3 regions of the Rhizobium sp. WSM1328 genome follow, and region 3 is predicted to be linked to each of the others. Evidence: predicted binding sites of a transcription regulator. Region 3 holds the regulator's gene; each other region holds the start of a gene.
What was found. Region 3 encodes PhoB, which activates phosphate uptake and scavenging genes when phosphate is short. Its sites were predicted from a motif close to TGTCATNNANCTGTCAT; they were not measured.
Positions count from the first base shown of each region.

Region 1: the regulator PhoB is predicted to act here: its motif matches at 6,654-6,670, upstream of AC2444_RS18045 (YdcH family protein).
Region 2: the regulator PhoB is predicted to act here: its motif matches at 6,513-6,529, upstream of phnF (phosphonate metabolism transcriptional regulator PhnF).

Region 1 is NZ_CM172788.1:3,589,096-3,598,753, forward strand. Features, by position in the region: gene AC2444_RS18005 (chemotaxis protein CheA) at 1-333, opposite strand, end outside; gene AC2444_RS18010 (response regulator) at 330-698, opposite strand; gene AC2444_RS18015 (STAS domain-containing protein) at 695-1,024, opposite strand; gene AC2444_RS18020 (hypothetical protein) at 1,365-3,107, shown strand; gene AC2444_RS18025 (tetratricopeptide repeat protein) at 3,123-4,205, opposite strand; gene AC2444_RS18030 (thiamine phosphate synthase) at 4,216-4,869, opposite strand; gene AC2444_RS18035 (sulfite exporter TauE/SafE family protein) at 4,977-5,741, shown strand; gene AC2444_RS18040 (ArsR/SmtB family transcription factor) at 5,908-6,168, shown strand; gene AC2444_RS18045 (YdcH family protein) at 6,375-6,548, opposite strand; gene AC2444_RS18050 (YdcH family protein) at 6,777-6,980, shown strand; gene purE (5-(carboxyamino)imidazole ribonucleotide mutase) at 6,999-7,493, shown strand; gene AC2444_RS18060 (5-(carboxyamino)imidazole ribonucleotide synthase) at 7,490-8,566, shown strand; gene ykgO (type B 50S ribosomal protein L36) at 8,730-8,855, shown strand; gene AC2444_RS18070 (tetratricopeptide repeat protein) at 8,968-9,603, shown strand.
Region 2 is NZ_CM172788.1:4,555,578-4,565,235, forward strand. Features, by position in the region: gene phnD (phosphonate ABC transporter substrate-binding protein) at 1-198, opposite strand, end outside; gene phnC (phosphonate ABC transporter ATP-binding protein) at 285-1,136, opposite strand; gene AC2444_RS22460 (DapH/DapD/GlmU-related protein) at 1,254-1,871, opposite strand; gene phnL (phosphonate C-P lyase system protein PhnL) at 1,868-2,575, opposite strand; gene phnK (phosphonate C-P lyase system protein PhnK) at 2,602-3,378, opposite strand; gene AC2444_RS22475 (alpha-D-ribose 1-methylphosphonate 5-phosphate C-P-lyase PhnJ) at 3,375-4,250, opposite strand; gene AC2444_RS22480 (carbon-phosphorus lyase complex subunit) at 4,247-5,353, opposite strand; gene phnH (phosphonate C-P lyase system protein PhnH) at 5,358-5,966, opposite strand; gene phnG (phosphonate C-P lyase system protein PhnG) at 5,966-6,442, opposite strand; gene phnF (phosphonate metabolism transcriptional regulator PhnF) at 6,561-7,298, shown strand; gene AC2444_RS22500 (2,3-bisphosphoglycerate-dependent phosphoglycerate mutase) at 7,338-7,973, opposite strand; gene dapB (4-hydroxy-tetrahydrodipicolinate reductase) at 7,995-8,819, opposite strand; gene AC2444_RS22510 (ABC transporter ATP-binding protein) at 8,835-9,658, opposite strand, start outside.
Region 3 is NZ_CM172788.1:178,337-187,994, reverse strand. Features, by position in the region: gene AC2444_RS00950 (hypothetical protein) at 1-490, opposite strand, end outside; gene AC2444_RS00945 (Hsp33 family molecular chaperone) at 623-1,615, opposite strand; gene argF (ornithine carbamoyltransferase) at 1,706-2,620, opposite strand; gene AC2444_RS00935 (aspartate aminotransferase family protein) at 2,663-3,862, opposite strand; gene AC2444_RS00930 (GcrA family cell cycle regulator) at 4,283-4,816, shown strand; gene phoB (phosphate regulon transcriptional regulator PhoB) at 5,059-5,742, opposite strand; gene phoU (phosphate signaling complex protein PhoU) at 5,877-6,590, opposite strand; gene pstB (phosphate ABC transporter ATP-binding protein PstB) at 6,635-7,450, opposite strand; gene pstA (phosphate ABC transporter permease PstA) at 7,467-8,789, opposite strand; gene pstC (phosphate ABC transporter permease subunit PstC) at 8,786-9,658, opposite strand, start outside.

The DNA of each region.
Region 1 (9,658 bases), 1.3 Mb from region 3:
CCCGGTATCGCCGTGATCGGCGTCCGGCTGATCGACCAGGGCTCGCATATGGTCCTGGGCGGCGAGAACGGCGGCGACGAGTTCGCTGGTCGCCGCGACCTCGCCCTTGCGGACGCGATCGAAGGCTGTTTCGCAATGATGGGTGAAGGCGGCGAGCGCCTCGAAACCGAACATCGCACCGGAGCCCTTGAGCGTGTGGAGGCCGCGGAACACGGCATCGACGAGATCCTTGTTGTCGAGCTGGTGGGTCAGGTCGAGAAGACCAGCCTCGATCGCTTCGAGGCATTCGGCAGCTTCCGTGCGGAAGACGGCGACCGGATCGAGCGTACTCATCGTCCGAGAACCTTCTTCACGATCTTCACCAGGCTTTCCGGGTCGAACGGCTTGGTCAACCAGCCCGTCGCGCCGGCGGCCTTGGCGCGCGCCTTGAGATCGGCGTCCGATTCCGTCGTCAGGAAGATGATCGGAACGCCGGCCTGCGCCGGCAGCTTGCGCAGTTCCTCGATCATCGTCAGACCATCCATGACAGGCATGTTGAGATCGGTCACGATCAGATCGAAGCTGCTGCCCTTGGCTGTCGCGAGGCCCTCTGCCCCGTTGACCGCCTCGGTGACGCTATAGCCAGCATTGGTCAGCGTGACCTTGGTGGTCAGACGAATGCTGGCGGAATCGTCGACAGTCAGGATCTTTGCACTCATAACGTCACCTCTTTATGCAACCAGAAATTTGCGTCTTCGTGATCGAAGGATTCGATGAAACCTGCACGCTCAAGTACCTTCAGGACCGAGCCACTGGCCGGCGAAGAAAGCTTGAAGGTCTTTCCCTTGGCCTTTGCTTGGCGGCGCGAGGATTCGATGAGTTGAACAAAACTAAGATCCGCTTCTGCGCCCTCGGGAATGCTGATGATGATTGTATCATTGCTATGAAATTCATCGGTAAACTTGGAATATAGTTCGGACACGTTGCGAATGCTGAGCACGTCCGGCAAATTTATAGATTCGTAATATTGTTTCTGAGTATCCAATGCAGCCTCCTGGGCCAGAAAATACTTGACGACCCTAAAAGGACTCTCACGGCAGCGTTAATGCGGGGTAAACAGCGGTTGTAGGAAACTGCCGTATAGCGCATTCCCAGACTCCCAATTCTCATCCGGGATAAGTTGTATTTTTTTCTCAAAATTTAGAAATAAGTAAAATTAAAACAATAAGTTGAATCATCAATCCGAGCGTTAGGCTTTCCCCGACAGGCCATCAACATCTTTCGTTAATCACAACGCTGGCGAGTCCGGCGCGTTTACCGGACGTTTCCATCCTGCCCGTAAAAATAGAGTTCGAATTGCCTGGATTTTAAGAAAAGGTATAAAAGTGGCACACGCTCTGGTATCGCCGAACGCTGCAGCCTACTCATCAGGACGGGACATAAGCCAGACCCTGGAATCTGCTCGTAGCCAGGTCGAGGAACGTTTCCTCGAAGGCGGCACCGTGCTGCTCTCGGTGATGGATGTGCTCAACCGTCTGTTGAACTCGCTCGAGAGCGTCACCACGACGCTCGACAACAAGGAGGCGAGCGACACCAGCGCCGATCTCCGCGCCACGGTGGAGAGCCTGATGGCGCTGCCCGTCACCGAGGAAAACCGGCAGCAGGCGCTCGTCTCGCTGGCGCATACCGGCAGGGAACTGCGCAAGCACGTCGCCGACATGCAGGAGACGATGCGTTATCTCAGAACCTTCGCGGTGACCGTGAAGATTACCGGTGCCGGCCTTGCCGAATTCGCCGGCTTCGCCCAGGAGATCCTAGAGCGCATCTATTCCGGTACCGATGAGGTCAACCGTTTTGCCACGCATCTCGACAGTCTCGACAAGGAGGTCAAGCTCGCCGCCTCCTTTGGCGCCAGCGTTTCGAAGGGCTATGCCGATACCGTTCCTGCCGTCGCCGGAGCCCTGCGCGATGATGCCGCCAAGATCGCCGGCCATCGCAAGGATCTCGGCGTCATCGCCCGCGAGGTCGGCGCGATTGCCCGCGCCGTCCAGAGCAAGGTCGCCTCGACCCTGTCTGCCCTGCAGATCGGCGATATCACTCGCCAGCGCATCGAGCATGTGCAGGCTACTTTTTCGCTGCTTGAAGATTTCTTTGCCGGTGAGGATGGCGCCAGACTCGACGCCGGCGCGCGCCAGCGCCTCCAGAACGTCATTCACCATCTGACGGCGGCGCAGATGAGCGACATGTGTGCAAATTTCCAGCGGGATTCCGAGAACGTCGTCAAGACGATCGCAAGTTTCGATCACGACATGCGGGAGATTCTCAAGCTGCGCGATCAGATGAGCGGTCAGAGCGGCGAGGCCGGCGGCAACTTCATGCGCGCGCTGGAATCCAGCGTTTCGGCCGCCCATGAAATCGTCAAGCAGGTCGATACGGCAAGCCGCCAGGCCGATCAGGTGAGCCAGTCCACGATCGGCACGGCGGCCAAGCTCTCCGAAGCGATCGGCAACATCCGCGCCGTCAAGACCGACATTCACTATATGGCTTTGAATACCAACCTGCGCTGCAGCCGGCTCGGCGAGGAAGGCAAGTCGATCAACGTCGTCACCGCCGAGCTGCGCATCTTCGCCGGCAAGCTCGACGATTCCGCCGACGCCATCGTCAACGGCCTGCCGGCGCTCGAAGCCGCGGCCGGGCGCGTCGCCCCCGCCACCGATGCCGGAGCCGGAAATCTCGGAGAAAGCCTGACCTCGGCCGTCGGCAACATCCGCTCTGCAGCCAACGTGATGGAAAACGAGTTGAAGGTGCTCGCCGAGAACGGTCGCGAGGTCGCCACCAAGATCAGCCTGCTGATCGGCAAGCTCGATTTCCAGCATAATCTGGGCGAAGTCCTTGCCGGCTGCGCCGATCTGCTCGAAGGCGTCGCCGGCACCGATGTCGCCGATATCTCCGATCTCGCTGAGACGATCGCGCCGCTCGACCGCAAGATCTTCAAGCACTATACGATGGTCCAGGAGCGCAGCATTCATCGCGGCATCATTCCGGCAAGCGAGGACAGCACCTCCGCTCCCGCCGAAAACGTCAAAGCCGAAAACGATGAAGACCTCTTCGCCGACGCGCTTTTCTAAATTAGAATACGGCCGCTATCGCCGTCGGAATTTGTTGGCGGCATCGATCGCCGCCTTTTGCTGATTGTCCTCGATGCCGAGATAGAAATCCTCGAGCGCCGGATCGGCGAGCCCGGCCCGGCGCGACAGCACGTACCACTTCGCCGCCTCGATCGGATTGGGCGCCGTGCCGATCGCGTTGATATAGAGATGGGCGAGCTTGTTCTGCGCGGCGACATTGCCGCCATTGGCGGCAAGTTTCAGCCATTCGAAGCCCTTGACGTAATCCTTCGGCCCGCCGACGCCGTTGACGAGCCAGATGCCGAGATCGAGCTGGGCCGTGTCGAAACCGGCGCGCGCCGCGCGCGCCATCCACTCGCGGGCGAGCTTCGTCTTTTCTTCCGGCAGGTCCTTCAGCGTCGCATAGATCTGCGCCACGGCATATTGCGAATCGGCAATGCCCTGCTCGGCCGATTTCTCGTAGAACGGCAGCGCGAGCTTCAGTCCCTTCTCGCCGGGATTGTCGGCGATGAGAAGCTGCGCCCAGTTGAATTCCGCCGAAGGATTGCCGGCCTCGGCCGCCTTGTGCATGTAGTCGTCGGCCTTGACCTTGTCACGCGGCACGCCCTCGCCTTCCATCAGGATCAGTGCATATTTGAACATCGCCGCCCCGTCGCCGCCTTCGGCCGCCTTGCCGTACCAGAAGGCGGCGTTCTTGACGTCCTTCTTGACGCCGAGGCCCTGCGAGAGGATTTCGCCGATCAGCGTCTGCGCCGCCGGATCGCCGAGCTGGGCGCGCGGCAGCGCCTTGTCCATCGCCGTCAGGTAATAACCGCGCTGGAAGGCGCCATAGGCCTCGTCGATCGGCCCCTTGTAATCCTTCTCCGGCGGCAGATCCGGCAGGTTCGCGCCCATGCGGTCGAATACGCCGACACCATCGGAGGGTTGCACACCCGGCCTGGAAGGCCGGTCGGTGCGGAAGGTCGTAGCCGGCCCCGTGCCCGGCTGGCTGATGACGCTGTCCGGCGCCTGCGCCAAGGCAACATTCGGCCCGGCCGCAACGAGGGCGGCCATGCTGGCAAGGATATATTTCAAAAGGCGGGCGGGCGGGATCGGCATGAGCGCGATTTCAATCCTCAAACCGTGGCGCTTTTTCGTCAAGCAACGCATTGATTTCGGCAACGACAGACGGCGCCCGGGCAGGCTCGGCGAAGACCGCCAGCCGCAGCGCCACAAACTCCGCTCCGGTTTCGGCGACGGCGAGCGCCGAGGCCGGATCGGTGCCGCCCATGACGATGCAGGGAATCTCGATCATCGAGGCCCACCATTCGCCGAGCGCAAGGTTCTTCGGATGCGCCTCCGGCTTGATATCGCCGTCGAGCTTGCCGAAGAAGATATAGTCCGGCCTGACTTCGCCGATCTCCAGCGCATGGTGCCGGTCGGCCGCGTTGCCGCCGCCGACGATCAGCTTCGGCGCATGTTTGTCGATCGCTTCCGAAAGCGCCTCTGCATTGCTGGAAAGGTGCAGGCCATCGGCCTTTGCCCGGCCTGCGACACGGCTGTCGCCTGATATCAGCGCGGCTGCTCCAGCATCCTGGATCAATGGCACCAGCTTTTCCGCATGTTTCTGGAAGGTGCCGTCGTCGAGCCCGTATTGCGGCACGATCACCGAGGCGACATCGCCGCCCTTCAGCGCGTCGGCGACGATCTTTGCCTGTTCATCTGCATCGGCGATATCGGGCACGATGAGCACAAGGCGGCAGCGGTTTTCCGGTTCGGTCATGGGGTCTTTCCGTTTCCTGCGAATTCCCCTTCGAAATGAGGGATCCGCACTCGTTTTGTGTGAGTAGTTCCGTTAGACGAGGCTGGCAAGAGGAGGACGTCGAAAGCATGCCGCAGGATCTGTCATTCTACTACGCCGCCGTGCCCGCCGTTCTGCTGGTGGGCCTCGCAAAGGGCGGCATGGGCGACGCTTTGTCGCTGATCGGCCTGCCCTTTCTCGCCCTCGTCGTCTCGCCCGTCGAGGCAGCGGCCATCCTGCTGCCGATCCTGGTCTTCATGGACATGATCTCGCTCGTCATCTGGCGCAAACATGGCGACTGGGCGACGCTGAAAATCATGCTGCCGGGCGCGATCTTCGGTATCGCGCTGGGCTGGGCGACCTCGGCGCTGGTTCCGGGCAACATGCTGCGCATCGTCATCGGCGCGGTGACCATCCTCTTCTGCCTGCGCTATTTCTGGAACAGTTTCGGCCCGGGCGCCGGCAAGGTGATCCCGCCGCGCGGCCAGCGGCCGGTGGCCGCCGGCCTCTGGGGGACATTTTCCGGTTACGGCAGCTTCGTCGCTCATGCCGGCGGTGCGCCCTTCCAGATCTATGCCCTGCCGCTCAAATTGCAGCCGCGCGAATATACCGGCACCAGCGTGCGCTTCTTCGCAATCCTCAACGCCATCAAGCTGATCCCCTATTTCGCGCTCGGCCAGCTCGACACCCAGAACCTTGCGACCTCCGCGACGCTTCTGCCCTTCGCCCCGCTCGCCACCATCGCCGGCGCCTGGTGCGTGCGCCGGATGAGGCCACAGATCTTCTATCCCTTCATGTATGCGATGGCGCTGATCGCCGCCTTCCTGATCGTAGGCGAGGGCCTTGGCTGGTAGAAGCCATACAGCGCCGCACATCTTTCGAGAGGCGCAAAGGACGCTGTGGCACTTTGAACGGCTGCATAATTCCTGAAATCGACTCCGATTTTAGGAATTATGCAGTGACACGCTGCAATGCACAATTTCCTTGCTGGCGCGGCCGGTTTGACGTAGCGTTCCCGCCATGTCGAACACGGACCCCTTCTCTGCGATTGCCGATCCGAACCGGCGGTTTCTGCTGGAGGAATTGCGTCGCGCGCCCCGGACCGTCAATGAGCTCGCCGAAGGCCTGCCGATCAGCCGTCCTGCTGTTTCGCAGCACCTGAAGGCGCTTCTCGACAGCAATCTCGTCTCCGTGACCTCGGAAGGCACCAAACGTATCTACGCGGTCAACAACCGCGGCTTCGACAAGCTCAATTTGTGGCTGGATCAGTTCTGGGCCTGATGCATGTTCCCATGCGATCTGGGAATACGATGTGAATCATAAGAACGCGATGTGAGACGTGGCGGACCCAAAAGCGCCAGCCACGATGCCGGATGCATCGGGCTGGCGCAAATCTGGTGTCAAATCACCGGTTCTTGCTGATTTTTGGTGGAATGGATGGATTTACCTTGTTGCGCAAGATGATCGTCCGGCGATCCTTGGGAAGATTAGTGGACGGATGACTTAAGACGCTGAATCTCGTCCTTGATGCGCAACTTGCGACGCTTGCAATCGGCAAGTGCCGTATCGGAAATAGAGGGAGATGTTCTGAGCGCGTGCAACTCCTCCTCGAGAGCGACATGCTTTTTCTGGAGTGACTCAAGATGAGCTTGAACAGTCATATGACCCTTCCTTCCTCTTACCCTCCCCGGCCAACATCGTCGGGGATCAAGGTGTCAACGGGCGGGACTGTGACACATTTTTGAAGGCTTGTCGAAGGCCAAAAGATGAAGACTGGATGGCAATTTCATGATCAAGACTAACTAGCCGTTACCTGTATTTGATGATAGGAGCTTGCGGAAATCATCGGCAGATCGGACAAGGTCCAGGGACGATAACGGGGAATGTATATGGCCGATCAGGAACAGGCGGAAATCAGGCTCATAGTGGCGCGCTTGCGCCAGGAGCACGAGGATTTCGACGCCGCGATCAACGCCATGATCCAGACCGGATGCGACGCTCTGCGGATCCAGCGCATGAAAAAGAAGAAGCTCGTCATCAAGGACAGGCTCTCCAGGCTGGAAGATCAGATCATCCCTGACATCATCGCCTGAGAGGGAATAGCAGCAACGATGACAGACAGACCACCCGTCGCCATCATCATGGGCAGCCAGTCCGACTGGGAGACCATGAAAAACGCCGCCGACACGCTGGAGGCGCTGGAAATTCCCTATGACGCGCGCATCATTTCGGCGCACCGTACAGTCGACCGGCTGGTCAATTTCGCCAAGGGCGCACGCGCGGAGGGCTTCAAGGTCATCATCGCCGGCGCCGGCGGCGCTGCCCATCTGCCGGGCATGACCGCCTCGCTGACACCGCTGCCAGTTTTCGGCGTGCCGGTCCAGTCGAAAGCCCTGTCCGGCCAGGACAGCCTCCTTTCCATCGTACAGATGCCGGCCGGTATTCCGGTCGGCACGCTCGCCATCGGCAAGGCTGGTGCGGTCAACGCCGCCCTTCTCGCTGCCGCCGTACTTGCCCTTTCCGACGAAGAAATTGCCGACCGGCTCGACGAATGGCGCGAGCGCCAGAGTGCTGCCGTCGCCGAATACCCGATGGACGACCTATGACGGCAACAACGATCGGCATTATCGGCGGCGGCCAGCTCGGCCGCATGCTGGCGATTGCCGCCGCCAGGTTGAATTTTCGCACGGTCATCCTCGAGCCGCAGGCGGACTGCCCGGCCGCCCAGCTCGCCAACCGGCAGATTACCGCTGCCTATGACGATCCGGCGGCACTCGCCGAACTCGCCGATATCTGCGATGTCGTCACCTACGAATTCGAAAACGTGCCTGTCGCAGCCGCCGAAAAGCTCTCGGCGAGCGTGTCGGTCTATCCGCCGCCGAAGGCGCTGGAAGCCGCCCAGGACCGTCTCGTCGAAAAACGCTTTCTCAACGGCTGCGGCATAACCACTGCACGCTTCCATGCGATCCACAGCCAGGCCGATCTCGAAACGGCGCTGAAGGATTTCGGCGGCCAGGGCGTGCTGAAGACCCGCCGTCTCGGTTATGACGGCAAGGGCCAGAAGGTTTTCCGCTCGGCGGCCGACAGCCCGGATGGCACCTATGCAGCACTTGGCGGCGTGCCGCTCATTCTCGAAAGCTTCGTCGCCTTCGAGCGTGAAGTCTCGATCATCGCCGCCCGCGCCACCGACGGTACGGTCGTCTGCTTCGATCCCGCCGAGAATGTCCACCGCAACGGCATCCTCCACACCTCGACGGTTCCCGCCGCGATCTCGGCGCCGACGGCGGACGCCGCGCGGAAATCGGCCGAGAAAATCCTTGCCGCATTGAACTATGTCGGCGTCATCGGCATCGAATTCTTTGTGCTTGCCGATGGCGGTCTGATCGCCAACGAGATGGCGCCGCGCGTCCACAACTCCGGTCACTGGACGGAAGCCGCCTGCGTCGTCAGCCAGTTCGAGCAGCATATCCGCGCCGTCACCGGCCTGCCGCTTGGCAATGCCGAGCGACATTCCGACTGCGTCATGCAGAACCTGATCGGCGACGATATCCTTGCCGTTCCCGACTGGCTGCGGCGCCCCGACACGCTGGTTCATCTCTACGGCAAGACCGAGTGGCGCCCCGGCCGCAAGATGGGTCATGTCACCACCGTGACGCCGAAATCGCCGGTTTGGACCTGAGAAAACACCTCTGCGCCTTGGGAAAAACACCTTCATGTGGTTGACACGGAAAAGGTGACGGGGTATCTGCTCCCCCACCTAAACAGCGCGCCCGATGGCGCGCTTTTGATTGTTAAAGATACGGGCGAATGTGAATTCCCCATAGAGATCGCGGATCAAAAAAATGAAGATTAAGAATTCGCTCAAGTCGCTCAAGGCTCGTCACCGTGACAACCGTCTGGTTCGCCGCAAGGGCCGCATGTACATCATCAACAAGCTGAACCCGCGCTTCAAGGCTCGTCAGGGCTGATTTCGCGCGTCCGGATCGCCCTGCCGCGTGCGCTTGCGCCGGCAGATATATCCGGTGGGTCGCTGCGGTGATCACGTCAAATTTGTTTGATCTTCGGCGCTGGCGGGCTAATATGTCCGCCATGCGCTTTTTTGCTTTGACATCAGCGGCGCTGCCGCTCGCCCTCATTCTCCTTACCCCCTCCTTTCCGGCCGCCGCCGCGGAAAAGTCGGCTGCCGTCGCGAAAAAGGACGTCATCGTCGAGCAGGCGGATGCCAACAATTCGCCGAAGCAGCACCTCGACCAGCTCTTCAGCCAGCTGAAGCGTGAACGCGATCCCGAAAAAGCCAGTGGCATCGCCAATGAAATCCGCATGGAATGGAACGATTCGGGCAGTGCCACCGTCAATCTGCTGATGCAGTGGGCCGACAAGGCGATCGAGGAAAAGCGCAACCCCGCCGCCCTCGATTTCCTCGACGAGGCGATCGCGCTGAAGCCCGATTATGCCGAAAGCTGGAACCGCCGCGCCACGCTGAATTTCGTCATGGGAAATTATCGCAAGTCGATGTCCGACATCGAACGTGTACTCGATCTCGAGCCGCGTCATTTCGGCGCGCTCTCCGGCATGGCGGCGATCCTCAGCAATTCCGGTAACGATCAGCTGACCTTGAAGGCGTGGGAGCGTTTTCTCGATATCTATCCCGCCGAACGCACCGCGCAAGAACAGGCCAACACACTTGCGGAAAAACTCGCCGGCAACCGCACCTGATTCCGGACGGCGGCCTTGACGTCGGATCGTGCCGCGCAATTTTAGAATAGAGCGG
Region 2 (9,658 bases), 380 kb from region 3:
GGCGGCCGGGAAGAGCGAAACCTTCTCGAAGCCGAATTCCTGTTTCAGGTGGTCGGCAAGGCAGGCATAGTTGCGCAGGCGGTCGGTTTCGTTTTCGCCGCCGAGGATGCCGATGCGGAATTCCTTGAGGTCTGCAGCGTGGGCAGCGCCGGCGAGCGCGAAGAGCGCCGTTGCCGCAAAGAGTGCTTTCTTCAACATGTTCTCTCCTATTGACCGGTGTCCCCGGCCTTCCCGTTACGAAGAAGTGTGCCCTTGACGCGGGCGCTCGATCGCGGCTGCCTCTCTCAGAGGCCGGCCAGCGCCAGCGCCAGCGGCTGTGTGCCGGCGGATTGATTGTCTGCCCGCTCAGGGGCGATATTGATTGATGTCGAGGTCACCGTTTCATCGATGCCGGCGCCGTCCTTGTCCGTCCCGTAGATCTCCTTCACCGCTTCGGCGGTCAGTTCCGCGGGCTTGCCGTCGAAGACGACGCGGCCGCCGGCCATGCCGACGATGCGCTCACAATAGTTGCGGGCGGTGTCGAGCGTGTGAAGGTTGGTGATGACGGTGATGCCCTCGCGCTCGTTGATGTCGCGCAACGCATCCATGACGATCTTGGCGTTCAGCGGGTCGAGAGAGGCGATCGGCTCGTCGGCGAGAACCATTTTCGGGTTCTGCAACAGCGCCCGGGCGATCGCCACGCGCTGCTGCTGGCCGCCGGAAAGCGTGCCGGCTGCCTGCAGCGCCGTCTGCTCGATGCCGAGACGTTCGAGTGCCGCGATGGCATGCACACGTTCCTCGCGGGTGAAGATGTTGAGCAGGCTCATCAGCGTCGAGCGGTGGTTGAGGCGGCCGAGCATGACATTGGTGAGAACGTCGAGGCGCGGCACCAGGTTGAACTGCTGGAAGATCATCGCGCAGTCGCGCTGCCAGTTGCGCAACGCCTGGCCGCGAAGCCCGGAGACCTCGACACCGGCGAAATGAACGGAGCCGGAGCTCGGCTCCTGAAGGCGATTGATCATGCGCAGCAGCGTCGACTTGCCGGCGCCGGAGCGGCCGATGATGCCGACCATCTGGCCCTGGGGAATGGCGAGCGTGACGGAATCGACGGCGAGCTTTTTTCCGAAACGACGTGTGACATTCTTCAGCTCGAACATCATGCTCTTCCCTTGCGATCCAGGCTTTGGTCAGCATCGCATTAGTCCCGCTTGATGAACCTCGCATGTCGTTTTTGTGTAAGTCCTGTCACAATTCTCCGCCCCTATATCGGGGGTTTAACCGGGGTAACGGGACAGGAAATCTTCCGCGTTCAGGTTGCGGAAATCCTGGAGTGCCTGGCGCAGCCGGTCGTGCTCCCAGTCCCACCACGCAAGCCTGTCCATCCGTTCGCCGACCTCTCTTGGAAAGCGCTCGCGGATGAGTTTGGCCGGTACGCCGCCGACGATCGCATAGGGCGCGACGTCCTTAGACACGACGGCGCCGGCTCCGATCACCGCGCCGTTGCCGACGTTGACGCCGGGCAGGATCGTCGCCCCGTGGCCTATCCAGACGTCGTTGCCGATCGTCACGCGGTTTGCCCGCCGCCAGGCGAAGAAGTCCGTCTCCATGTCGCCGTCCGGCCAGTAGTCGGCGGCGCGATAGGTAAAATGATGCAGCGTCGCGCGCCAGGTCGGATGGTTGGTGGCGTTGATGCGCACGGCGGCGGCGATATTGACGAATTTGCCGATCGTCGCACACCAGACGGAACCATCCTGCATGATGTAGGAATAGTCGCCGAACGTGGCCTCGCTGATGCGGCAGCGTTCGGAAACCTCGGTATAGCGCCCGAAGGTGGAATCGCTGACGGTTGCCGTCTCATGAAAATAGGGCTCGATACCCAGCTTGCGGCTCATGCGGCGATCTTTCTGGGTGAGAATTGCTGGACGTCGAGGATGCGGTCGGCGACGGCTTCGCGCACTTCTTCGTCGTGGAAGATGCCGAGAAGGGCCACACCCGCCTTCTTCTTTTCCGCGATCATGCCGACGACGACGGCGCGGTTCCTGGCGTCGAGCGAGGCTGTGGGTTCGTCGAGAAGCAGGATCGTATGCTCAGTGATGAAACCGCGCGCGATGTTGACGCGTTGCTGCTCGCCGCCGGAGAAGGTGGCGGGCGGAAGCTGCCAGAGCGTTTCCGGCAGATTGAGCCTGGCGAGCAGGTCGCCCGCCTTTTCCCGTGCCGTGACGGCGTCCTCACCGCGTGCCACCAGCGGTTCGGCAACCACGTCGATCGCCGCGACGCGCGGCACGGTGCGCAGGAACTGGCTGACATAGCCGAGCGTATTGCGGCGGACGTTGAGCACGGTGCGCGGATCGGTGGAGGCGAGATCGACGATGCGTCCGTCGTGGCGGATGAGGATCTGGCCGGTGTCGACGGCATAATTGCCGTAGATCATCTTGAGCAGCGAGCTCTTGCCGATGCCCGATGGGCCACCGAGCACGACGCATTCGCCCGATGCGACCGAGAAGGCGACATCGGAGACGACGGGCAACTTGATGCCATCGCGCAGATGCATGGTGAAGCTCTTCGAGACTTCGGAAACGACGAGGGGCGTTGCCATGATTTCTTCTTCCTTGGTTTTGGGCCTCAGACTTGCAGGATCGAGGAGACGAGCAGCTGCGTATAGGGTTCGCGCGGGTCGTCGAGCACGCGGTCGGTGAGCCCGTGTTCGATGACGTAGCCGTCCTTCATCACCATCATCCGGTGCGAAAGCAGGCGGGCGACGGCGAGATCGTGGGTGACGATGATGGCCGAGAGGCCGAGATCGTTGACGAGGCCGCGCACGAGATCGAGCAGGCGCGCCTGCACCGAGACGTCGAGGCCGCCGGTCGGCTCGTCCATGAAGACGAGGCGCGGGCCGGTGACGAGGTTGCGGGCGATCTGCAATCGCTGGCGCATGCCGCCGGAAAAGGCGCGCGGCTGGTCGTCGATGCGGTCGGCGTCGATCTCGACGCGTTCGAGCCAGTCGATCGCTGAAGCGCGGATCTTGCCGTAATGCCGGTCGCCGATCGCCATCAACCGTTCGCCGACATTGGCGCCGGCAGAAACGGTCATGCGCAGGCCGTCTGCCGGGTTCTGATGCACGAAGCCCCAGTCGGTGCGCATCAGGAAACGTCGCTCGGCCTCGTTCATGCGGTAGAGATCGCGGTAGCTGCCGTCGCGCATGTGATATTCGACGCTGCCGGTGCTCGGCAGCAGCCGGGTGGAGAGGCAGTTGAGCAGCGTCGTCTTACCGGAGCCGGACTCGCCGACGATGGCGAGCACTTCGCCGGGCCAGAGCTCGAAGGAGACGTCGCGGCAGCCGATGCGGTTGCCGTAGAATTTTGAAACGTCGTGAACTTTGAGAAGCGGGGTATCACTCATTCTGCAGCCTCCCGGGCCAGCATCTCGCCGGCATGTCCGTGCGCGCGGCGGTCTTCGCAATGATCGGTGTCGGAGCAGACGAACATCCGCCCGCCCTTGTCGTCGAGAACCACCTCGTCGAGATAGACTTCCTCCGCACCGCAAAGGGCGCAGGGTTTATCGAAACGCTGGATATCGAAGGGATAATCCTCGAAATCCAGGCTGACGACGTCGGTATAGGGCGGAACCGCATAGATGCGTTTCTCGCGCCCGGCGCCGAAGAGCTGCAGCGCATCCGACATATGCATCTTCGGATTGTCGAATTTCGGCGTCGGCGACGGGTCCATGACATAGCGGCCGTGGACCTTCACCGGATAGGCGTAAGTCCGTGAGATGCGGCCGTTATGGGCGATATCCTCGTACAGCTTCACATGCATGAGGCCGTATTCTTCGAGAGCGTGCATCTTGCGCGTCTCGGTTTCGCGCGGCTCGAGGAAGCGCAGCGGCTCGGGGATCGGCACCTGGTAGACGAGCACCTGCCCGACCCCGAGCTTTTCTTCGGGAATGCGGTGGCGCGTCTGGATGATCGTCGCATCCTTGGTATGCGTCGTCACCGCGACATTGGCGACCTTCTGGAAGAAGGCGCGGATGGAAACGGCGTTGGTCGTGTCGTCGGCGCCCTGGTCGATGACCTTCAGCACGTCATCGGGTCCGATGATCGAGGCCGTCACCTGCACGCCGCCGGTGCCCCAGCCATAGGGCATCGGCATTTCGCGCGAGGCGAAGGGCACCTGGTAACCCGGAATGGCGATCGCCTTCAGGATGGCGCGGCGGATCATCCGCTTGGTCTGTTCGTCGAGATAGGCGAAGTTGTAGCTGGCCAGATCGGTCATTCGGCGGCTTCCTTCATGTCTTCGCCACCGTTGCGGGCGGCTTCGAATTCGCGGCGCATACGGCGGACGAGATCGAGTTCGGCCTGGAAGTCCACATAATGCGGAAGCTTCAGGTGCTCGACGAAGCCCGTCGCCTGGACGTTGTCGGAGTGCGAGATAACGAATTCCTCATCCTGTGCCGGTGCGGTGATATCCTCGCCGAGCTCTTCGGCGCGAAGCGCCCGGTCGACCAGCGACATCGCCATCGCCTTGCGCTCGCTCTGGCCGAAGACCAGGCCGTAGCCGCGGGTGAATTGCGGCGGCGCCTTGGCCGAACCCTTGAACTGGTTGACCATCTGGCATTCGGTGATCTGGATCGTGCCGAGCGAGACGGCGAAACCGAGTTCCGGCACGTCGAATTCCACCTCGACGTCGCCGATGCGGATTTCACCGGTGAAGGGGTGGTTGCGGCCGTAGCCGCGCTGGGTGGAATAACCGAGCGCCAGCAGGAAGCCCTCGTCGCCGCGGGCAAGCGCCTGCAGGCGCAGATCGCGGGTCATCGGGAATTCCATCGGCTCGCGGGTCAAGTCGCCGATCTCGTGGTCTTCCGGCATGTCGCCGTCGGCCTCGATCAGGCCTTCCTCGCCGAGGATCTCGGAGACGCGCATGACGCGGCCGGTCTCGGCGGCGCGCTGAGCGGGCGTCTCGACCGCCTCGTCCGAAAGTAGCGAGGGATCGAGCAGGCGGTGGGTATAGTCGAAGGTAGGCCCAAGAAGCTGGCCGCCCGGCAGATCCTTGTAGGTCGCCGAGATGCGGCGTTCGATCGTCATATCAGCCGTGTCGAGCGGCTTCGAATAGCCGAAACGCGGCAGCGTCGTTCGGTAGGCGCGCAGCAGGAAGATCGCCTCGATCATGTCACCGCGCGATTGGCGGATGGCAAGGGCTGCGAGCGTGCGATCGAAAAGCGAGGCCTCGGCCATGACACGGTCGACGGCGAGCGCCAGCTGCGCCACGATCTGTTCGATGCCGATCGCCGGCAGCGAACGGTCGCCGCGGCGGCGGTCGGCGAGCAGGCGGTGGGCATTGGCGATGGCGGCCTCGCCACCCTTGACGGCAACATACATGAGCTCAGATCTCCGTTGCTGTGATCTTGGTGGTGCGCGGCAGGCAGAGGAAACGTCTGCCCGATGTCAGCACGATGTCGACGCCGCGCGGAAAGAGCGCACGGTTCTCAGTCCAGAGCCGCAGGAAAGTCTCCGGCAGGCCGATAGGCGTCATCTCCGCTACGCTCTGGATGCCCGGACCCATCAGCGCCAGCCTGCGGCCGCCCTCAAGTTCGGCGAGCTCGATGATGAGGGTCGTCGAGCGGTCGGGATATTCCTGCGTGCCGGATGCAAAGAGGCCGAAGGAGGAAAGTGCGGTGCCGGCCTCGGTGAAGGCAAAACGCGCCTCGGCCTTTTCGCTGGTCAACGGCGCGCCGGTGTGGAAGCCGAGCCACTCCGGCACGGCCGATTTCGCCAGTCCCTGGGAAAGCCAGACGGGTGTGTCGTGGTCGCAAAGCGTCAGCGCGATCGTGCCGGCGGCGATGCCGAGCGGTGCCGGCGGAGCGACATCGGGCTGAACAGTCTGGATCGTGCCGGGGCGGGCCATACCGTCCATCAGCATCTTGAAGACGCTTTGGGCATGGAAGACCGGCTCGGCAAAGCCGCCGGTCAAAGCTTCTGTCTTCAGGCCCATCAGTTGTCTCCCCGCACCATGGTGAAGAAATCGACGCGGGTTGCCGCCGTCTCGTCCGCCTTGCGGCGTTCGGCATCGGCGATCCGCTCAGTGATCGGCAAAAGCAGGGCCTGTTCGACGAAGTCCTTCGTCGCTTCCTCCTGCCAGAGCGCGTCGAAGATCGCCGCAAGCCTGGCCTTCTCGCGGTCGGTGCCGAGCGCCTGCGCATGGCCGACCGAACCGGAGTCGAGCCGGACCGTCGCCCGCGTCACCGTCACTTCGCCAAGATTGAAGGGAGCGCCGCCGCCGCCGATGCGTCCGCGCACCATCACCAGCCCGGTCTCCGGTCCGCGCACCTGATGAGCCACAGGCTTTTCCGGCAACGCATCGAAGACCGCCAAGAGTTCGCTGCGTTCCGCGCGCGCCAGCAGATCGGCGGCGCGTTTGCGCCCGGATGCCGTCTGTGACGCAGGGGCTTTGCTGTCCGCTGATATCATCGCCGCTTCCCTTAAAATGTCTATTGATATAGACAACCATACAAGATACATTTAGCTCTAAATCGATGTCGTGACAAGCGTGTGACATCGTGAGTGTAAATGGGTGGGCAGGGGCGGAATGGCGGGATTGAAGCAGGTGCAAAGGCAAACCGGCGTGGCGCTCTGGCGCCAGATCGCCGATCGGATTCGCGAGGCGATCAGCAGCGGCGCCTATGACGAAACGGGAATGGTGCCGCCGGAAACCATGCTGGCGCTGCAATTTGGCGTCAACCGGCATACCGTGCGCAGTGCGCTGGCGGCGCTGGCGCAGGAGGGTATCGTCCGCGCGGTACAAGGTCGCGGCACGCTGATCGAGCGCAAGGAGCGGCTGAATTTCCCGATCACGCGGCGCACGCGTTTCACCGCCGGCATCGGCGATCAGGCGCGTGAAATGCGCGGCCTTCTGCTCGATGAGGCAAAGGAGGAAGCGAGTGCCGAGATCGCCCGCTGGCTGGGCCTGAAGCAAGGAGATCAGGTGATCCGCCTGGAAACGCTGCGCCAGGCAGACAAGCGGCCGGTTTCAAGGGCGACGAGCTGGTTTCCCGCCGAACGCTTTGCCGGTATCGGTGCGGCTTACCGGACGGCGGAATCGATCACCAAGGCTTTCGCCGAACTCGGCCTGCCGGATTATGTCCGGGCGACGACCGAAGTGACGGCCGCCCATGCGAGTGCAGCCGATATGGCCGACCTCGAACTCACTCCCGGCGCGATCCTGCTGATCGCCAAGGCGATGAATACCGATCTTGAAGGTGTGCCGGTGCAATATTCGATCAGCCGCTTCGCGGCCGACCGGGTACAGTTCACCATCGAGAATTGAGCGCCTTTCCCCGCCGAAGCGGGGAAAGATCAGCTGAGATCAATGTGCGCCGGACATGTCGCCGAGCACTTCCTTGGAAGCGACGGTGGAATCCGCCTTCAGCGTGTAGACCATGGGCACGCCGGTGGCGAGATTGAGGGCGAGCACGCCTTCTTTGCTCAGCTTGTCGAGCACCATCACCAGCGAGCGCAGCGAATTGCCGTGTGCGGCAACCAGCACCTTTTCGCCTCTGAGGACGCGCGGCAGGATTTCGGTGAGGTAGTAGGGCCAGACGCGGGCGCCGGTGTCGCGCAGGCTTTCACCGCCGGGAGGCGGCACGTCATAGGAACGGCGCCAGATATGCACCTGTTCCTCGCCCCACTTGGCGCGTGCATCATCCTTGTTGAGGCCGGAGAGGTCGCCGTAGTCGCGCTCGTTCAGCGCCTGGTCTCGGATCGTCTGGAGATCGGGCTGGCCGACCTTGTCGAGGATGAGCTTCAGCGTGTGCTGCGCGCGCACCAGCACCGAGGTATAGGCGACGTCGAATTTAATCCCGTATTCGGCGAGCGCAGCCCCGCCTGCATTAGCTTCCTGGACGCCGAGCTCGGTCAGATCGGGATCCTTCCAGCCGGTGAAGAGATTCTTCAGGTTCCAGTCACTCTGGCCGTGGCGAACGAGGACGAGGGTACCGCTCATGAATATGCCTCCGTAGTATCGTTATGAGGAAGAAAGCCCGAGCACGTCGAGCATGGAATAGAGACCCGGCTTCTTGTCGCGTGCCCAAAGGGCCGCCTTGATGGCGCCACGCGCGAAGATAGAGCGGTCGGCCGCACTGTGCGATAGGGTGACGATTTCACCTTCGCCGGCAAAAAGCACGGAATGCTCGCCGATGACGGAGCCGCCGCGCAGCGTCGCAAAGCCGATCGTGCCCGCTTCACGGGCGCCGGTATGGCCGTCGCGCACCCGGACCGACTTCGCGGCCAGATCGATGCTGCGCCCCTTTGCCGCGGCCTCGCCGAACAGAAGGGCGGTGCCGGAAGGCGCATCCACCTTGTGCTTGTGGTGCATTTCCAGGATCTCGATATCCCAGTCATCAGGATCGAGCGCACGCGCTGCCTGCTCTGCGAGCACGCTGAGCAGATTGACCCCGAGGCTCATATTGCCCGACTTGACGATGCGGGCATGGCGGGCCGCTGCGGCGATCTTGGCATTGTCGTCGGGTAAACAGCCCGTCGTGCCAATGACATGGACGATGCGGGCCTGCGCGGCGAGGCCTGAGAATTCTACTGTTGCAGCGGGCGAGGTGAAGTCGAGCACGCCTTCGGCATCGAGAAAGGCATTGAGCGGATCGTCGCCGACGATGACACCGGTCGGGCCGAGACCGGCGATCTCGCCGGCATCCTTGCCGACGAAGGGCGAGCCGGCACGCTCGACCGCGGCATGCAGCGTCACGCCATCGATCGAATGGATGAGCCGGATCAGCGTCTGCCCCATGCGTCCTGCTGCGCCAACCACCACCAGTTTCATCGCAGCATCGCTCATGTCAGTCTCACCAATTCAGTTTGAATCGGAGGCCGAAGGCCTCTGCAGGTTGTTGAGGCGAGCGTAAAGACCGTCGCTGACCTTCGCAAGCGTCTCGTGATTGCCTTCCTCGACGACGCGGCCCTGCTGCATGACGACGATCTTGTCGGCCCGCACCACGGTCGAAAGCCGGTGGGCGATGACGACGACGGTGCGTCCGCTCATCGCTTCGTCGAGCGCCTTCTGCACGGCTGCTTCGGATTCGGTGTCGAGGGCCGAGGTCGCCTCGTCGAGAAGCAGGATCGGCGCATTGCGCACCAGGGCGCGTGCGATCGACAGCCGCTGGCGCTGGCCGCCCGAAAGCGTCACGCCGTTTTCGCCGACCGGTGTCTCGTAACCCTGCGGCTGTGCCGAGATGAAGTCATGCGCATAGGCAAGGCGTGCCGCCTCTTCCACCTCGGCATCGGTCGCTTCCGGCCGGCCATAGCGGATATTGTCGCGGATCGTGCCCTCGAAAAGATAGGGCTGTTGCGAGACATAGGCGAGCTGCTGGCGCAGCGACTTCTTGGTGATGTGGGCGATGTCCTGTCCGTCGATCAGGATTTCGCCCTCGCGCGGATCGTAGAAGCGCGGAATGAGGCTGATGACGGTGGATTTGCCGGCGCCGGAGGGACCGACAAGTGCGGTGGTCGCACCGCCCTCGGCGATGAAACTGACGCCGCTGAGCACGCTCTCATTGCCGTAGGCGAATGACACATTGCGGAATTCAATCCTTGCCTGCGTCACCGTCAGCGGCCGGGCATCCGGCAGGTCGCGCTGGCGCGGTTCCATGTCGAGCAATTCGTAGATCATCCGCGCAT
Region 3 (9,658 bases):
CCGCCTTTTGGCAGGCGAGCAACTCATCCGCTGCACTGGCGGAATCTTTCAAACCGAGAGCCACAATCTGCTTTCCTCCAAAGCTGGCGCGGAAACTCAGTTTACCAGCGAACTCCTCAATCAAGTCGGGATCCTCGAAATCAATCCATAATGATTTGAGGCCATCGAGATCCAGACCTCTCCCATCAGCCGTCCGTTTAGACTGGTCGAACGAGAGTTCGATGGGATAATGCTTACCTTTCTCCAAGGATTTCCAGTTTGGGTTTCCGAGCAGAATGTAAAGAGGGTTGTCCTTTTTGCGGAAATTGAAGCCAAGACGAAAAATGGTGTCGTCATCAAAGGAAGTCAGAACAAAACAGCCATTGTCTAAAGTCGGGTCGACAGCCACGCTCCAGCCCCCGACCTCTTTCCATGGGACTGTCTGGTCATCAGCCAAGCTCACTGGTGGCATCGCAGCTATGAGCGCGAGTACAAAAAACAAAAGTCTCATCAACGCCCCATCCGCTTTCTTAGGCCAGAACCAATGAAACAGAATAGGTGCACAGTGACTACGCGAAGTCGAGTCACCGTGCTGCATCATCGCTAATCTTTTATTGTTCGCTGTGCGTGTCCTTAACCGCGCCTATTCCGCCGGCTGAAGTTCGGCCGGCTCGAAGCGGTAGGTGGTCGAGCAGAATTCGCAGGTCACGGCGATTTCGCCATCTTCCTGGCTGGCCTCGATCTCCTCGGCCGAAAAGCCCTTCAGCACGCCCTTGATCTTGTCGCGCGAGCAGCTGCAGCGGTCGAAAACCGCGCGCGGTTCGTAGACGCGCACGCCGCGCTCGTGGAACAGGCGGAACAGCAGCCGCTCGGTTCCGACCAGCGGATCGGTGAGTTCATCGGCGTCGATGGTCTCGACCAGCGAACGCGCTTCGAGCCAGGCATCGTCCTCGCCGTGCGGGCGGCTGCCGGTGTCGCCGTCGCCGCCGTGGAGATCCGGCTGGCGCATGCGCTCCGGCGCTTCCGGAAGGAACTGGGCGACGAGGCCGCCTGCCCGCCAGCGATGGCGCGGCTTGCCCGCATCGTCACGGTCGAAGAGTTCGGCCGCGGCAAGACGGACGCGCGTCGGGATCTGCTCCGACTGGCGGAAATAGACGCCGGCAATATCTTCCAGCGTGGTGCCGTCGAGCGGAACGATGCCCTGGTAGGGCTGGCTGAACTTGCCCTGGTCAATGGTGAAGGCGAGCACGCCCTTGCCGAGCAGTTGCTCCGGCTCGGTTTCACCTGACTCGATCGCCTTGTTGAGCAGCGCCTGATCGAAACGGGCGTAGGCGCGGACATTTTCCGGCGTCGAGAAATCGGCGACGAGAAGATCGACCGGGCCGTCGCCCTTGGTCTGCACCGTGAACTTGCCGTCGAACTTCAGCGAGGTGCCGAGCAGCACCGTCAGCACGACGACTTCGGCAAGCAGCCGGGCAACGGGTGCGGGATAATGATGACGCTCGAGGATGGCGTCGAGCATCGGGCCGAGCTGGACGGCGCGGCCGCGCACATCCAGCCCTTCCACCTGGAAGGGGACGACATGGTCATCGCCGGCGAAATCAAACTGGCCGAGGGCGGCTGCAGCTTCTGCCATGGCTTTTAACTCCTAGTTTCAGAGCGATGGGCCAGCGTGCCCTTCGCTCACGCGGTCGCGAGTCTGTCTCTCGCGACGTCCGATTATGGTTCAGATCGCGCCCAGGCACCAAGCAAGAATCGACTTCTGCGCATGAAGACGGTTTTCCGCCTCATCGAAGACCACGGATTGCGGACCGTCGATCACTTCGTCCGTCACTTCCTCACCGCGATGAGCGGGCAGGCAATGCATGAACAATGCATCATTGCCGGCTTTCGCCATCAAGGCCGCGTTGACCTGATAAGGCTGGAAGACATTGTGACCCCGGGCCCGATGTTCCTGATTCATGGAGACCCAGGTATCGGTCACCACGCAATCGACGCCGGCGACCGCACGGTCGGCATCATGGCAAAGCATGATTTCGGCGCCCTCATTGCGGGCCCAGTTCAGATAGTGATCCTTGGGCTCCGAGCCAAGGGGCACGGCCATGTTCATGCGGTAGCCGAAGCGGGCGGCACCCTCGACCAGCGAATGCAGCACATTGTTGCCGTCGCCGGTCCAGGCGATGGTCTTGCCCTTGATCGGGCCGCGGTGCTCTTCGAAGGTCATGATATCGGCCATAATCTGGCAGGGATGGGTGTCATCCGTCAGCGCATTGATGACAGGCACGGTCGCATGCTGGGCCAGCTCGACCAGCCGCGAATGCTCGGTGGTGCGGATCATGATCGCATCGACATAACGCGACAGCACCTTGGCGGTGTCGCCGATCGTCTCGGCGCGGCCGAGCTGCATCTCGGTGCCGGACAGGAACAGCGTTTCGCCGCCGAGCTGGCGCATGCCGACGTCGAAGGAGACGCGGGTGCGCGTCGACGGCTTCTCGAAGATCATCGCCAGCATCTTGCCGGCGAGCGGCTTGTCGCCCTGGCCCGCCTTGAAGGCCTGCTTGCGGGCGAGCGCATCGTTCATGATCGTTCTGAGATCGGCTGATGTGACCGCCGAAAGATCGAGGAAGTGTTTAGGGCTCATATCGTCTTCTTACCTGTGCTGCGCCCGAAGGCGGCAATTTCTTCAAGCCGTCTTCTTGACCTTGGAGGCGCGAATGCTCTCGGCGGCGCGCTCGACGCGGGAAAGGCCCTCGCGGGCTTCCTCGGCGGTGACCACGAGCGGCGGAAGAAGGCGGATGACATTGTCGCCGGCAGGCACGCCGAGCAGATGGGCGGCGCGGATCGCCTGCAGCAGTTCGGCTGAGGGAACGGCAGCCTTGATGCCGAGCAAAAGCCCTTCGCCGCGCACGTCCTCGATCACATCGGGATAACGATCCTTCAGCGAGGCGAGGCCCTGGCGGAAGACAAGTGCTACGTCGCGCACCTGCTGGAGGAAGCCATCGGCAAGGATGATGTCGAGCACGGCGCTGCCGACGGCCATGGCAAGCGGATTGCCGCCATAGGTCGAGCCATGCGTACCGGCCTTCATGCCGGAGGCGGCCTCTGATGTGGCAAGGCAGGCGCCGAGCGGGAAACCGCCGCCGATGCCCTTGGCGACAGCCATGATGTCGGGGGTGACGCCCGACCATTCATGGGCGAAGAGCTTGCCGGTGCGGCCGACGCCGGTCTGGACTTCGTCGAGGATCAACAGCAGGCCGTTCTCGTCGCAGAGCTGGCGAAGCGCCTTCATGAACTCAGGCGTGGCAGGACGGACGCCGCCCTCGCCCTGCACCGGCTCGATGAGGATGCCAGCCGTGGCATCGGTGATCGCGGCGCGGACCGCTTCGATGTCGCCGAAAGCCACCTGATCGAAACCCGGCGCCTTGGGGCCGAAACCTTCGAGATATTTTTCCTGGCCACCGGCGGCGATCGTCGCCAGCGTCCGTCCGTGGAAGGCGCCTTCGAAGGTGATGATATGGAAGCGCTCGGGATGGCCCTTGGAAAACTGGTAGCGGCGCGCCGTCTTGATCGCGCATTCGAGCGCCTCGGCGCCCGAATTGGTGAAGAACACCTTGTCGGCGAAGGTAGCGTCCGTCAGCCGTTTTGCCAGACGCTCCTGGCCGGGGATCTCATAGATGTTCGACAGGTGCCAGACCTTGTCTGCCTGCTCCTTCAGTGCGCCGACCACATGCGGATTGCTGTGGCCGACGGAGGTGACGGCGACGCCGGCGCCGAAATCGAGATATCGCTCGCCAGTTTCGGTGATCAGCCATACGCCCTCGCCTCGCTCGAACCGCAGCGGGGCACGAGAATAGGTGTCATAAAGCGGCGCGGCTTCAGCCATGGCGCGATCTCCATCAAAGTTGCCGGGCAATGACTCCGGCTAAGGAAACCAGGCCCGAAAAATCAAAAATGCCGCCTTGCGGCGGCGAGTGGCACTATTTCCTTTTCGCGCTGCAATGTCAACAAAACGGCGCCCTTAGCGTATGCAGCACAGGTGTACAGCGGCATTTTCAGTCTTCAACAGGCATTATTGCAGAAATGCCACGCAGGGACAGCAAGTTGGGGAAAACTACGAATTCGATTCATCCGGATTCATGCGACTCTTGTCACGGAGTCAGGCTCACACTAGGTTAAAGATCAATTACTAGACTGCATGCGGCGGAACTAGTCACCAAAATTGATCAAGCGTTTCTTGTTTCGGAGCTCCCGGGACAACGGTGAGGGATTCTGCCATCACCAACGCAAAAGGTGGAGACAGGGCATGAACTGGACAGACGAGCGGGTCGAGAAACTCAAGAAGCTTTGGGCCGAAGGACTGAGCGCGAGCCAGATCGCGGCACAACTTGGCGGTGTCAGCCGAAACGCGGTCATCGGTAAAGTGCACCGGCTGTGCCTTCCCGGCCGTGCCAAGGCCGGCGGCACCAACACCGCGGCGCGAACGCCGAAGCGCAATACATCGGCGCCGCGCGCGCCGAACTTCGCCTCTCGCATCACCACCCGCACCGTCACCCGCCAGCAGGGCGCGACGATGCTGAAGGAAGAGATCGAGATCGAAACGATCGAGGAAATGGAATACGTGCCGAGAGGCAATGTGGTGGTGCCGATTTCCCGCCGCCTCGGCCTGACGGAACTGACCGAACGCACCTGCAAGTGGCCGGTCGGCGATCCGCTGAAGGATGACTTCCATTTCTGCGGCTGCGAGTCCCCCGACAATTCGCCCTATTGCGGTTATCACCAGAAGCTTGCCTACCAGCCGGTGAATGAACGCCGCCGGGCAGCGGCGCGGGCCAGCTGAACGGGCTGACCATCGTTAGAATGCAGAAAACGGGCCGAGTGGCCCGTTTTTTTATGCGCGGATGGAAGCTCAGGTTTCCCTCCGTCATGCTCGGCCTTGTGCCGAGCATCTGATCACCTCAACTACTTGAGGGAAAAAACTTTATTTTCAAATACTTCATTTGGCGTGCGCAGATCCTCGGCACAAGGCCGAGGATGACGTCGCGGGTTTTGCCAGGGCTCAGCAGGCTCAGATGAAAGCCCTCAGGCTTCCATCGAATAACCGGCGCCGCGGACGGTGCGGATGACGTCCTGCATGTTGGAGAAATTCAGCGCCTTGCGCAGGCGGCCGACATGGACGTCGACGGTGCGCTCGTCGACATAGATATCGTGGCCCCAGACACCATCCAACAGCTGTGAGCGGGAGAAGACCCGGCCCGGCGACGACATCAGGAATTCCAGCAGGCGGAATTCGGTGGGGCCGAGGCGGACTTCGCGGGTCTTGCGATGGACGCGATGGGTCTCACGGTCGAGCTCGATGTCACCGCATTTCAGCACCGTCGACAGCACCTCGGGACGGGCGCGACGCAGCATCGCCTTGACGCGGGCAACGAGTTCGGGGGTCGAAAAGGGCTTGACGACATAATCGTCGGCGCCCGTCGACAATCCGCGGACACGCTCGCTCTCTTCGCCGCGCGCCGTCAGCATGATGATCGGCAGACGCTCGGTCTCCGGCCGCATGCGCAGGCGCCGGCAGAGCTCGATGCCGGAGACGCCGGGCAGCATCCAATCAAGGATGAGAAGATCGGGCGTGCGCTCCTGAAGCCGCATTTCGGCTTCGTCGCCACGAAGGATGGTATCGACCTCGAAGCCTTCCGCTTCGAGATTGTAGCGAAGAAGCACGCTGAGGGCTTCCTCGTCTTCAACAACTGCAACTCTCGGGATCATGCGTGTCGGTCTCCTCGCGCATAATCCTTAAACCAGGGTGATTTAAGCAATGCATCCTGCGCAAATTTAAAAATTGGCTGCGACCTCTTTGCGCGCCCGGACGGGCGCGCACGCAAGCGGCGGGGTGTGGGCAGTTATTCGGTGACCGCGCCGACGGTGTTGGCGCTGTCGTCCTTCGGCCGATCGCCTTCCGGCTGCGCGCCTGTCGTCATGTAATAGATCGTCTCGGCGATGTTGGTGGCGTGGTCGCCGATGCGCTCGATGTTCTTGGCGCAGAAGAGAAGATGCGTGCAGCTGGTGATGTTGCGCGGATCTTCCATCATGTAGGTCAGGAGCTCGCGGAACAGCGAGGTGTACATCGCGTCGATCTCGTTGTCGCGTTCGCGGATCGCATTCGCCTTGTCGGCGGAACGATTGGTGTAGACGTCGAGCACTTCCTTGAGCTGGACGAGCGCCAGCTCGGACAGATGCTCGAGGCCGCGGGCGAGCTTGCGGGGAACGCCGGTGCTTTGGACGGCGATGACGCGCTTGGCAGTGTTCTTGCCGAGGTCGCCGACGCGTTCGAGATCGGCGGCGATGCGGATCGAACCCATGATTTCGCGCAGGTCCGCGGCCATCGGCTGGCGGCGGGCGATGGTGACGATCGCCTTGTCGCCGATTTCGCGTTCGGCGTGATCGAGGATCACATCGTCGGAGATGACCTTCTGCGCCAGCGCGGTATCGCCGTTGACGAGCGCCCGTACGGCTTCGGCGACCATCTGCTCGGCCAGGCCGCCCATTTCGGAAATCCGCCTGGACAGGAACTTCAGATCATCATCATAGGCAGAATAAATATGTGTCGATGCCATGGGGCTTTATCCTCGAATAACGGAAAGGCTTGGTGACGCCAAAATCAGCCGAAGCGACCCATGATATAGTCCTGGGTGCGCGGATCGTCGGGATTGGTGAACATCTTGTCGGTGTCGTTCTCCTCGACGAGATTGCCGAGGTGGAACATGGCGGTGCGCTGCGAAACACGCGCGGCCTGCTGCATGGAATGGGTGACGATGACGATCGTGTAGTTCTCGCGCAGCTCGTGGATCAGCTCCTCGACCTTGGCGGTGGCGATCGGGTCGAGCGCCGAGCAGGGCTCGTCCATCAGGATGACTTCCGGGCTGACGGCGACGGCACGGGCAATGCAGAGGCGCTGCTGCTGACCGCCCGACAGGCCGGTGCCGGATTCGTGCACGCGGTCCTTGACCTCGTTCCAGAGACCGGCGCGCTGCAGGCTGGTCTCGACGATCTGGTCGAGATCGGCCTTCGACTTGGCAAGGCCATGGATGCGCGGGCCATAGGAGACGTTTTCATAGATCGTCTTCGGGAACGGGTTCGGCTTCTGGAAGACCATGCCGACGCGGGCACGAAGTTCGACGACGTCGATATCGGGATCATAGATATCGTCGGTATCCAGCGTGATCTTGCCGGTGACGCGGCAGCCGTCGATCGTGTCGTTCATGCGGTTGAGGCTACGCAGGAAGGTCGACTTGCCGCAGCCGGACGGGCCGATCAGGGCGGTTACGGTGTTTTCGCGGATGTTCAGGTTCACATCGAATAGCGCGCGCTTTTCGCCGTAGTAAACCGAGACATCCTTTCCGATCATCTTATACGGGACGTTGCTCATCTTGTGATCCAGCGCCTTTTCAACTGCAGCTTCCGTCAACATGTTCATGATCTTGTAACTCCGTTTACCAGCGGCGCTCGAAGCGACGACGCAAGAGGATGGCGCCCATGTTCATGACGATCAGGAACAGGAGCAGGACGATGATGGCACCCGAAGTACGCTCAACGAAGGCACGTTCGGCCTCGTTGGCCCACATATAGACCTGTACGGGCAGAGCCGTCGAGGGATCGAGCGGTGTCGTCGGCGCGTTGGCGACGAAGGCGACCATGCCGATCAGAAGCAGCGGCGCGGTTTCGCCGAGCGCATGCGCCAGGCCGATGATCGTGCCGGTGAGGATGCCGGGCATGGCGAGCGGCAGAACATGGTGGAACACCATCTGCATCTTCGAAGCGCCGAGGCCGAGGGCCGCGGCGCGGATCGACGGCGGCACGGCGCGAAGGGCGGCGCGCGTCGCGATGATGATCGTCGGCAGGGTCATCAGCGTCAGCACCAGGCCGCCGACCAGCGAGGCCGAGCGCGGCAGGCCGATGAAGTTGATGAAGACGGAAAGACCGAGCAGACCGTAGACGATCGAGGGGACCGCAGCGAGGTTGTTGATGTTGACCTCGATCAGGTCCGTCAGCTTGTTCTTCGGTGCGAACTCCTCGAGATAGATCGAGGCGGCGACGCCGATCGGCAGAGCAAGCACGAGGACGATCAGCATCAGGTAGAGCGAGCCGATCAGGGCGACGCCCAGGCCCGCGGCCTCCGGACGGCTGGAATTGCCGTTGACGAAGAGGCCGGTATTGAACTGCTTGTGGAGAGCGCCGCTCGCCTTCAACTCGTTCATCCAGCCGACCTGCTTGTCGTTGACCTTGCGGTTCTTCTCATCGACCGACAGATCGATCTGGCCCTTGTTGGCGCTGTCGACATTGGCGTCGGCAAGCACCGTGACATTGACCGTCTTGCCGATGATGGACGGATCGGCGACGACCATGTCGCGCAGCTGGACCGGCGCACCCTTGGAGAGCATGGCGGATGCATCGCGCACATCGGGACGGCTCGCGGCATTGACGTTCAGCTGCTTGACGATCGCGTCGCGCAGGAGAACCGGATAATTGGCGGCGATCAACACCGAAGGGTCGGTCGCACGCTTGTTGTTCGGGTCGATCGTCTTCTCGGAGAATTCGATCGGCAGGGTGATCGCCGTCTGCTGGAAGGCGGTATAGCCCTTGCCGATCACCGTCCACAGCAGGATGAACAGGAAGACGAGACCGAAGGTGATGGCGGCGATGCCATAGGCCTGGAACCGGCGCTCGGCGGCATAGCGGCGCTTGATGCCGATATCGCGGCGCACCGGCGCCTTGGAAACGGTGACGCCTGATGTGGGAGAAACAATATCCGTCATTCGTACTGCTCCCGGTATTTGCGCACGATGTAGAGCGCATAGATATTGAGGCAAAGCGTGATGCAGAACAGGGTGATGCCAAGGGCGAAGGCAACCAGCGTCTGCGGCGAGGTGAACTCAAGGTCGCCGGTCAGCTGGTTGACGATCTTGACGGTCACCGTCGTCATCGGCTCGAAGGGGTTGATCTGGATGCGGGCGGCGACACCGGCGGCCAGCACGACGATCATGGTTTCGCCGATGGCGCGCGAGGCGGTCATCAGCAAGGCGCCGACAATGCCGGGAAGAGCGGCCGGCAAAACCACTTTCTTGATGGTTTCGGAGCGTGTGGCACCAAGACCGAGCGAACCGTCACGCAAGGTCCGCGGCACGGCGGTGATGATGTCGTCCGACAGCGAGGAGACGTAAGGGATCAGCATGATGCCCATGACGATGCCGGCCGTCAGAACGCTCTGCGCCTGGATGAAGTTGCTGTAGTTGCCGGACAGAAGGCCGCTGATCTGGGCAGAGAAATCGCGCAGGAACGGGCCGACGGTGACGAGCGCGAAGAAGCCGTAGACGATCGTCGGAATGCCGGCGAGCACTTCGAGGAGCGGTTTGGCGACGCCGCGCAGCTTCGGCGAGGCGTATTCGGCCATGTAGATGGCGGCAAAGAGGCCGACCGGCACGGCGACCAGCATGGCGACCAGACCGATATAGATCGTGCCGAGCAGCAGCGGGATCAAGCCGAACTGGCCGAAGGACGAGCTGCCGGCGCCGGCAAAGCGTGGATCCCAGACGGTGCCGAAGAAGAAGTCCATGGCGGGAACGGCCGCAAAGAAGCGGGCGGCTTCCGACAGCATGGAGAAGACGATGCCGATCGTCGTCAGGAT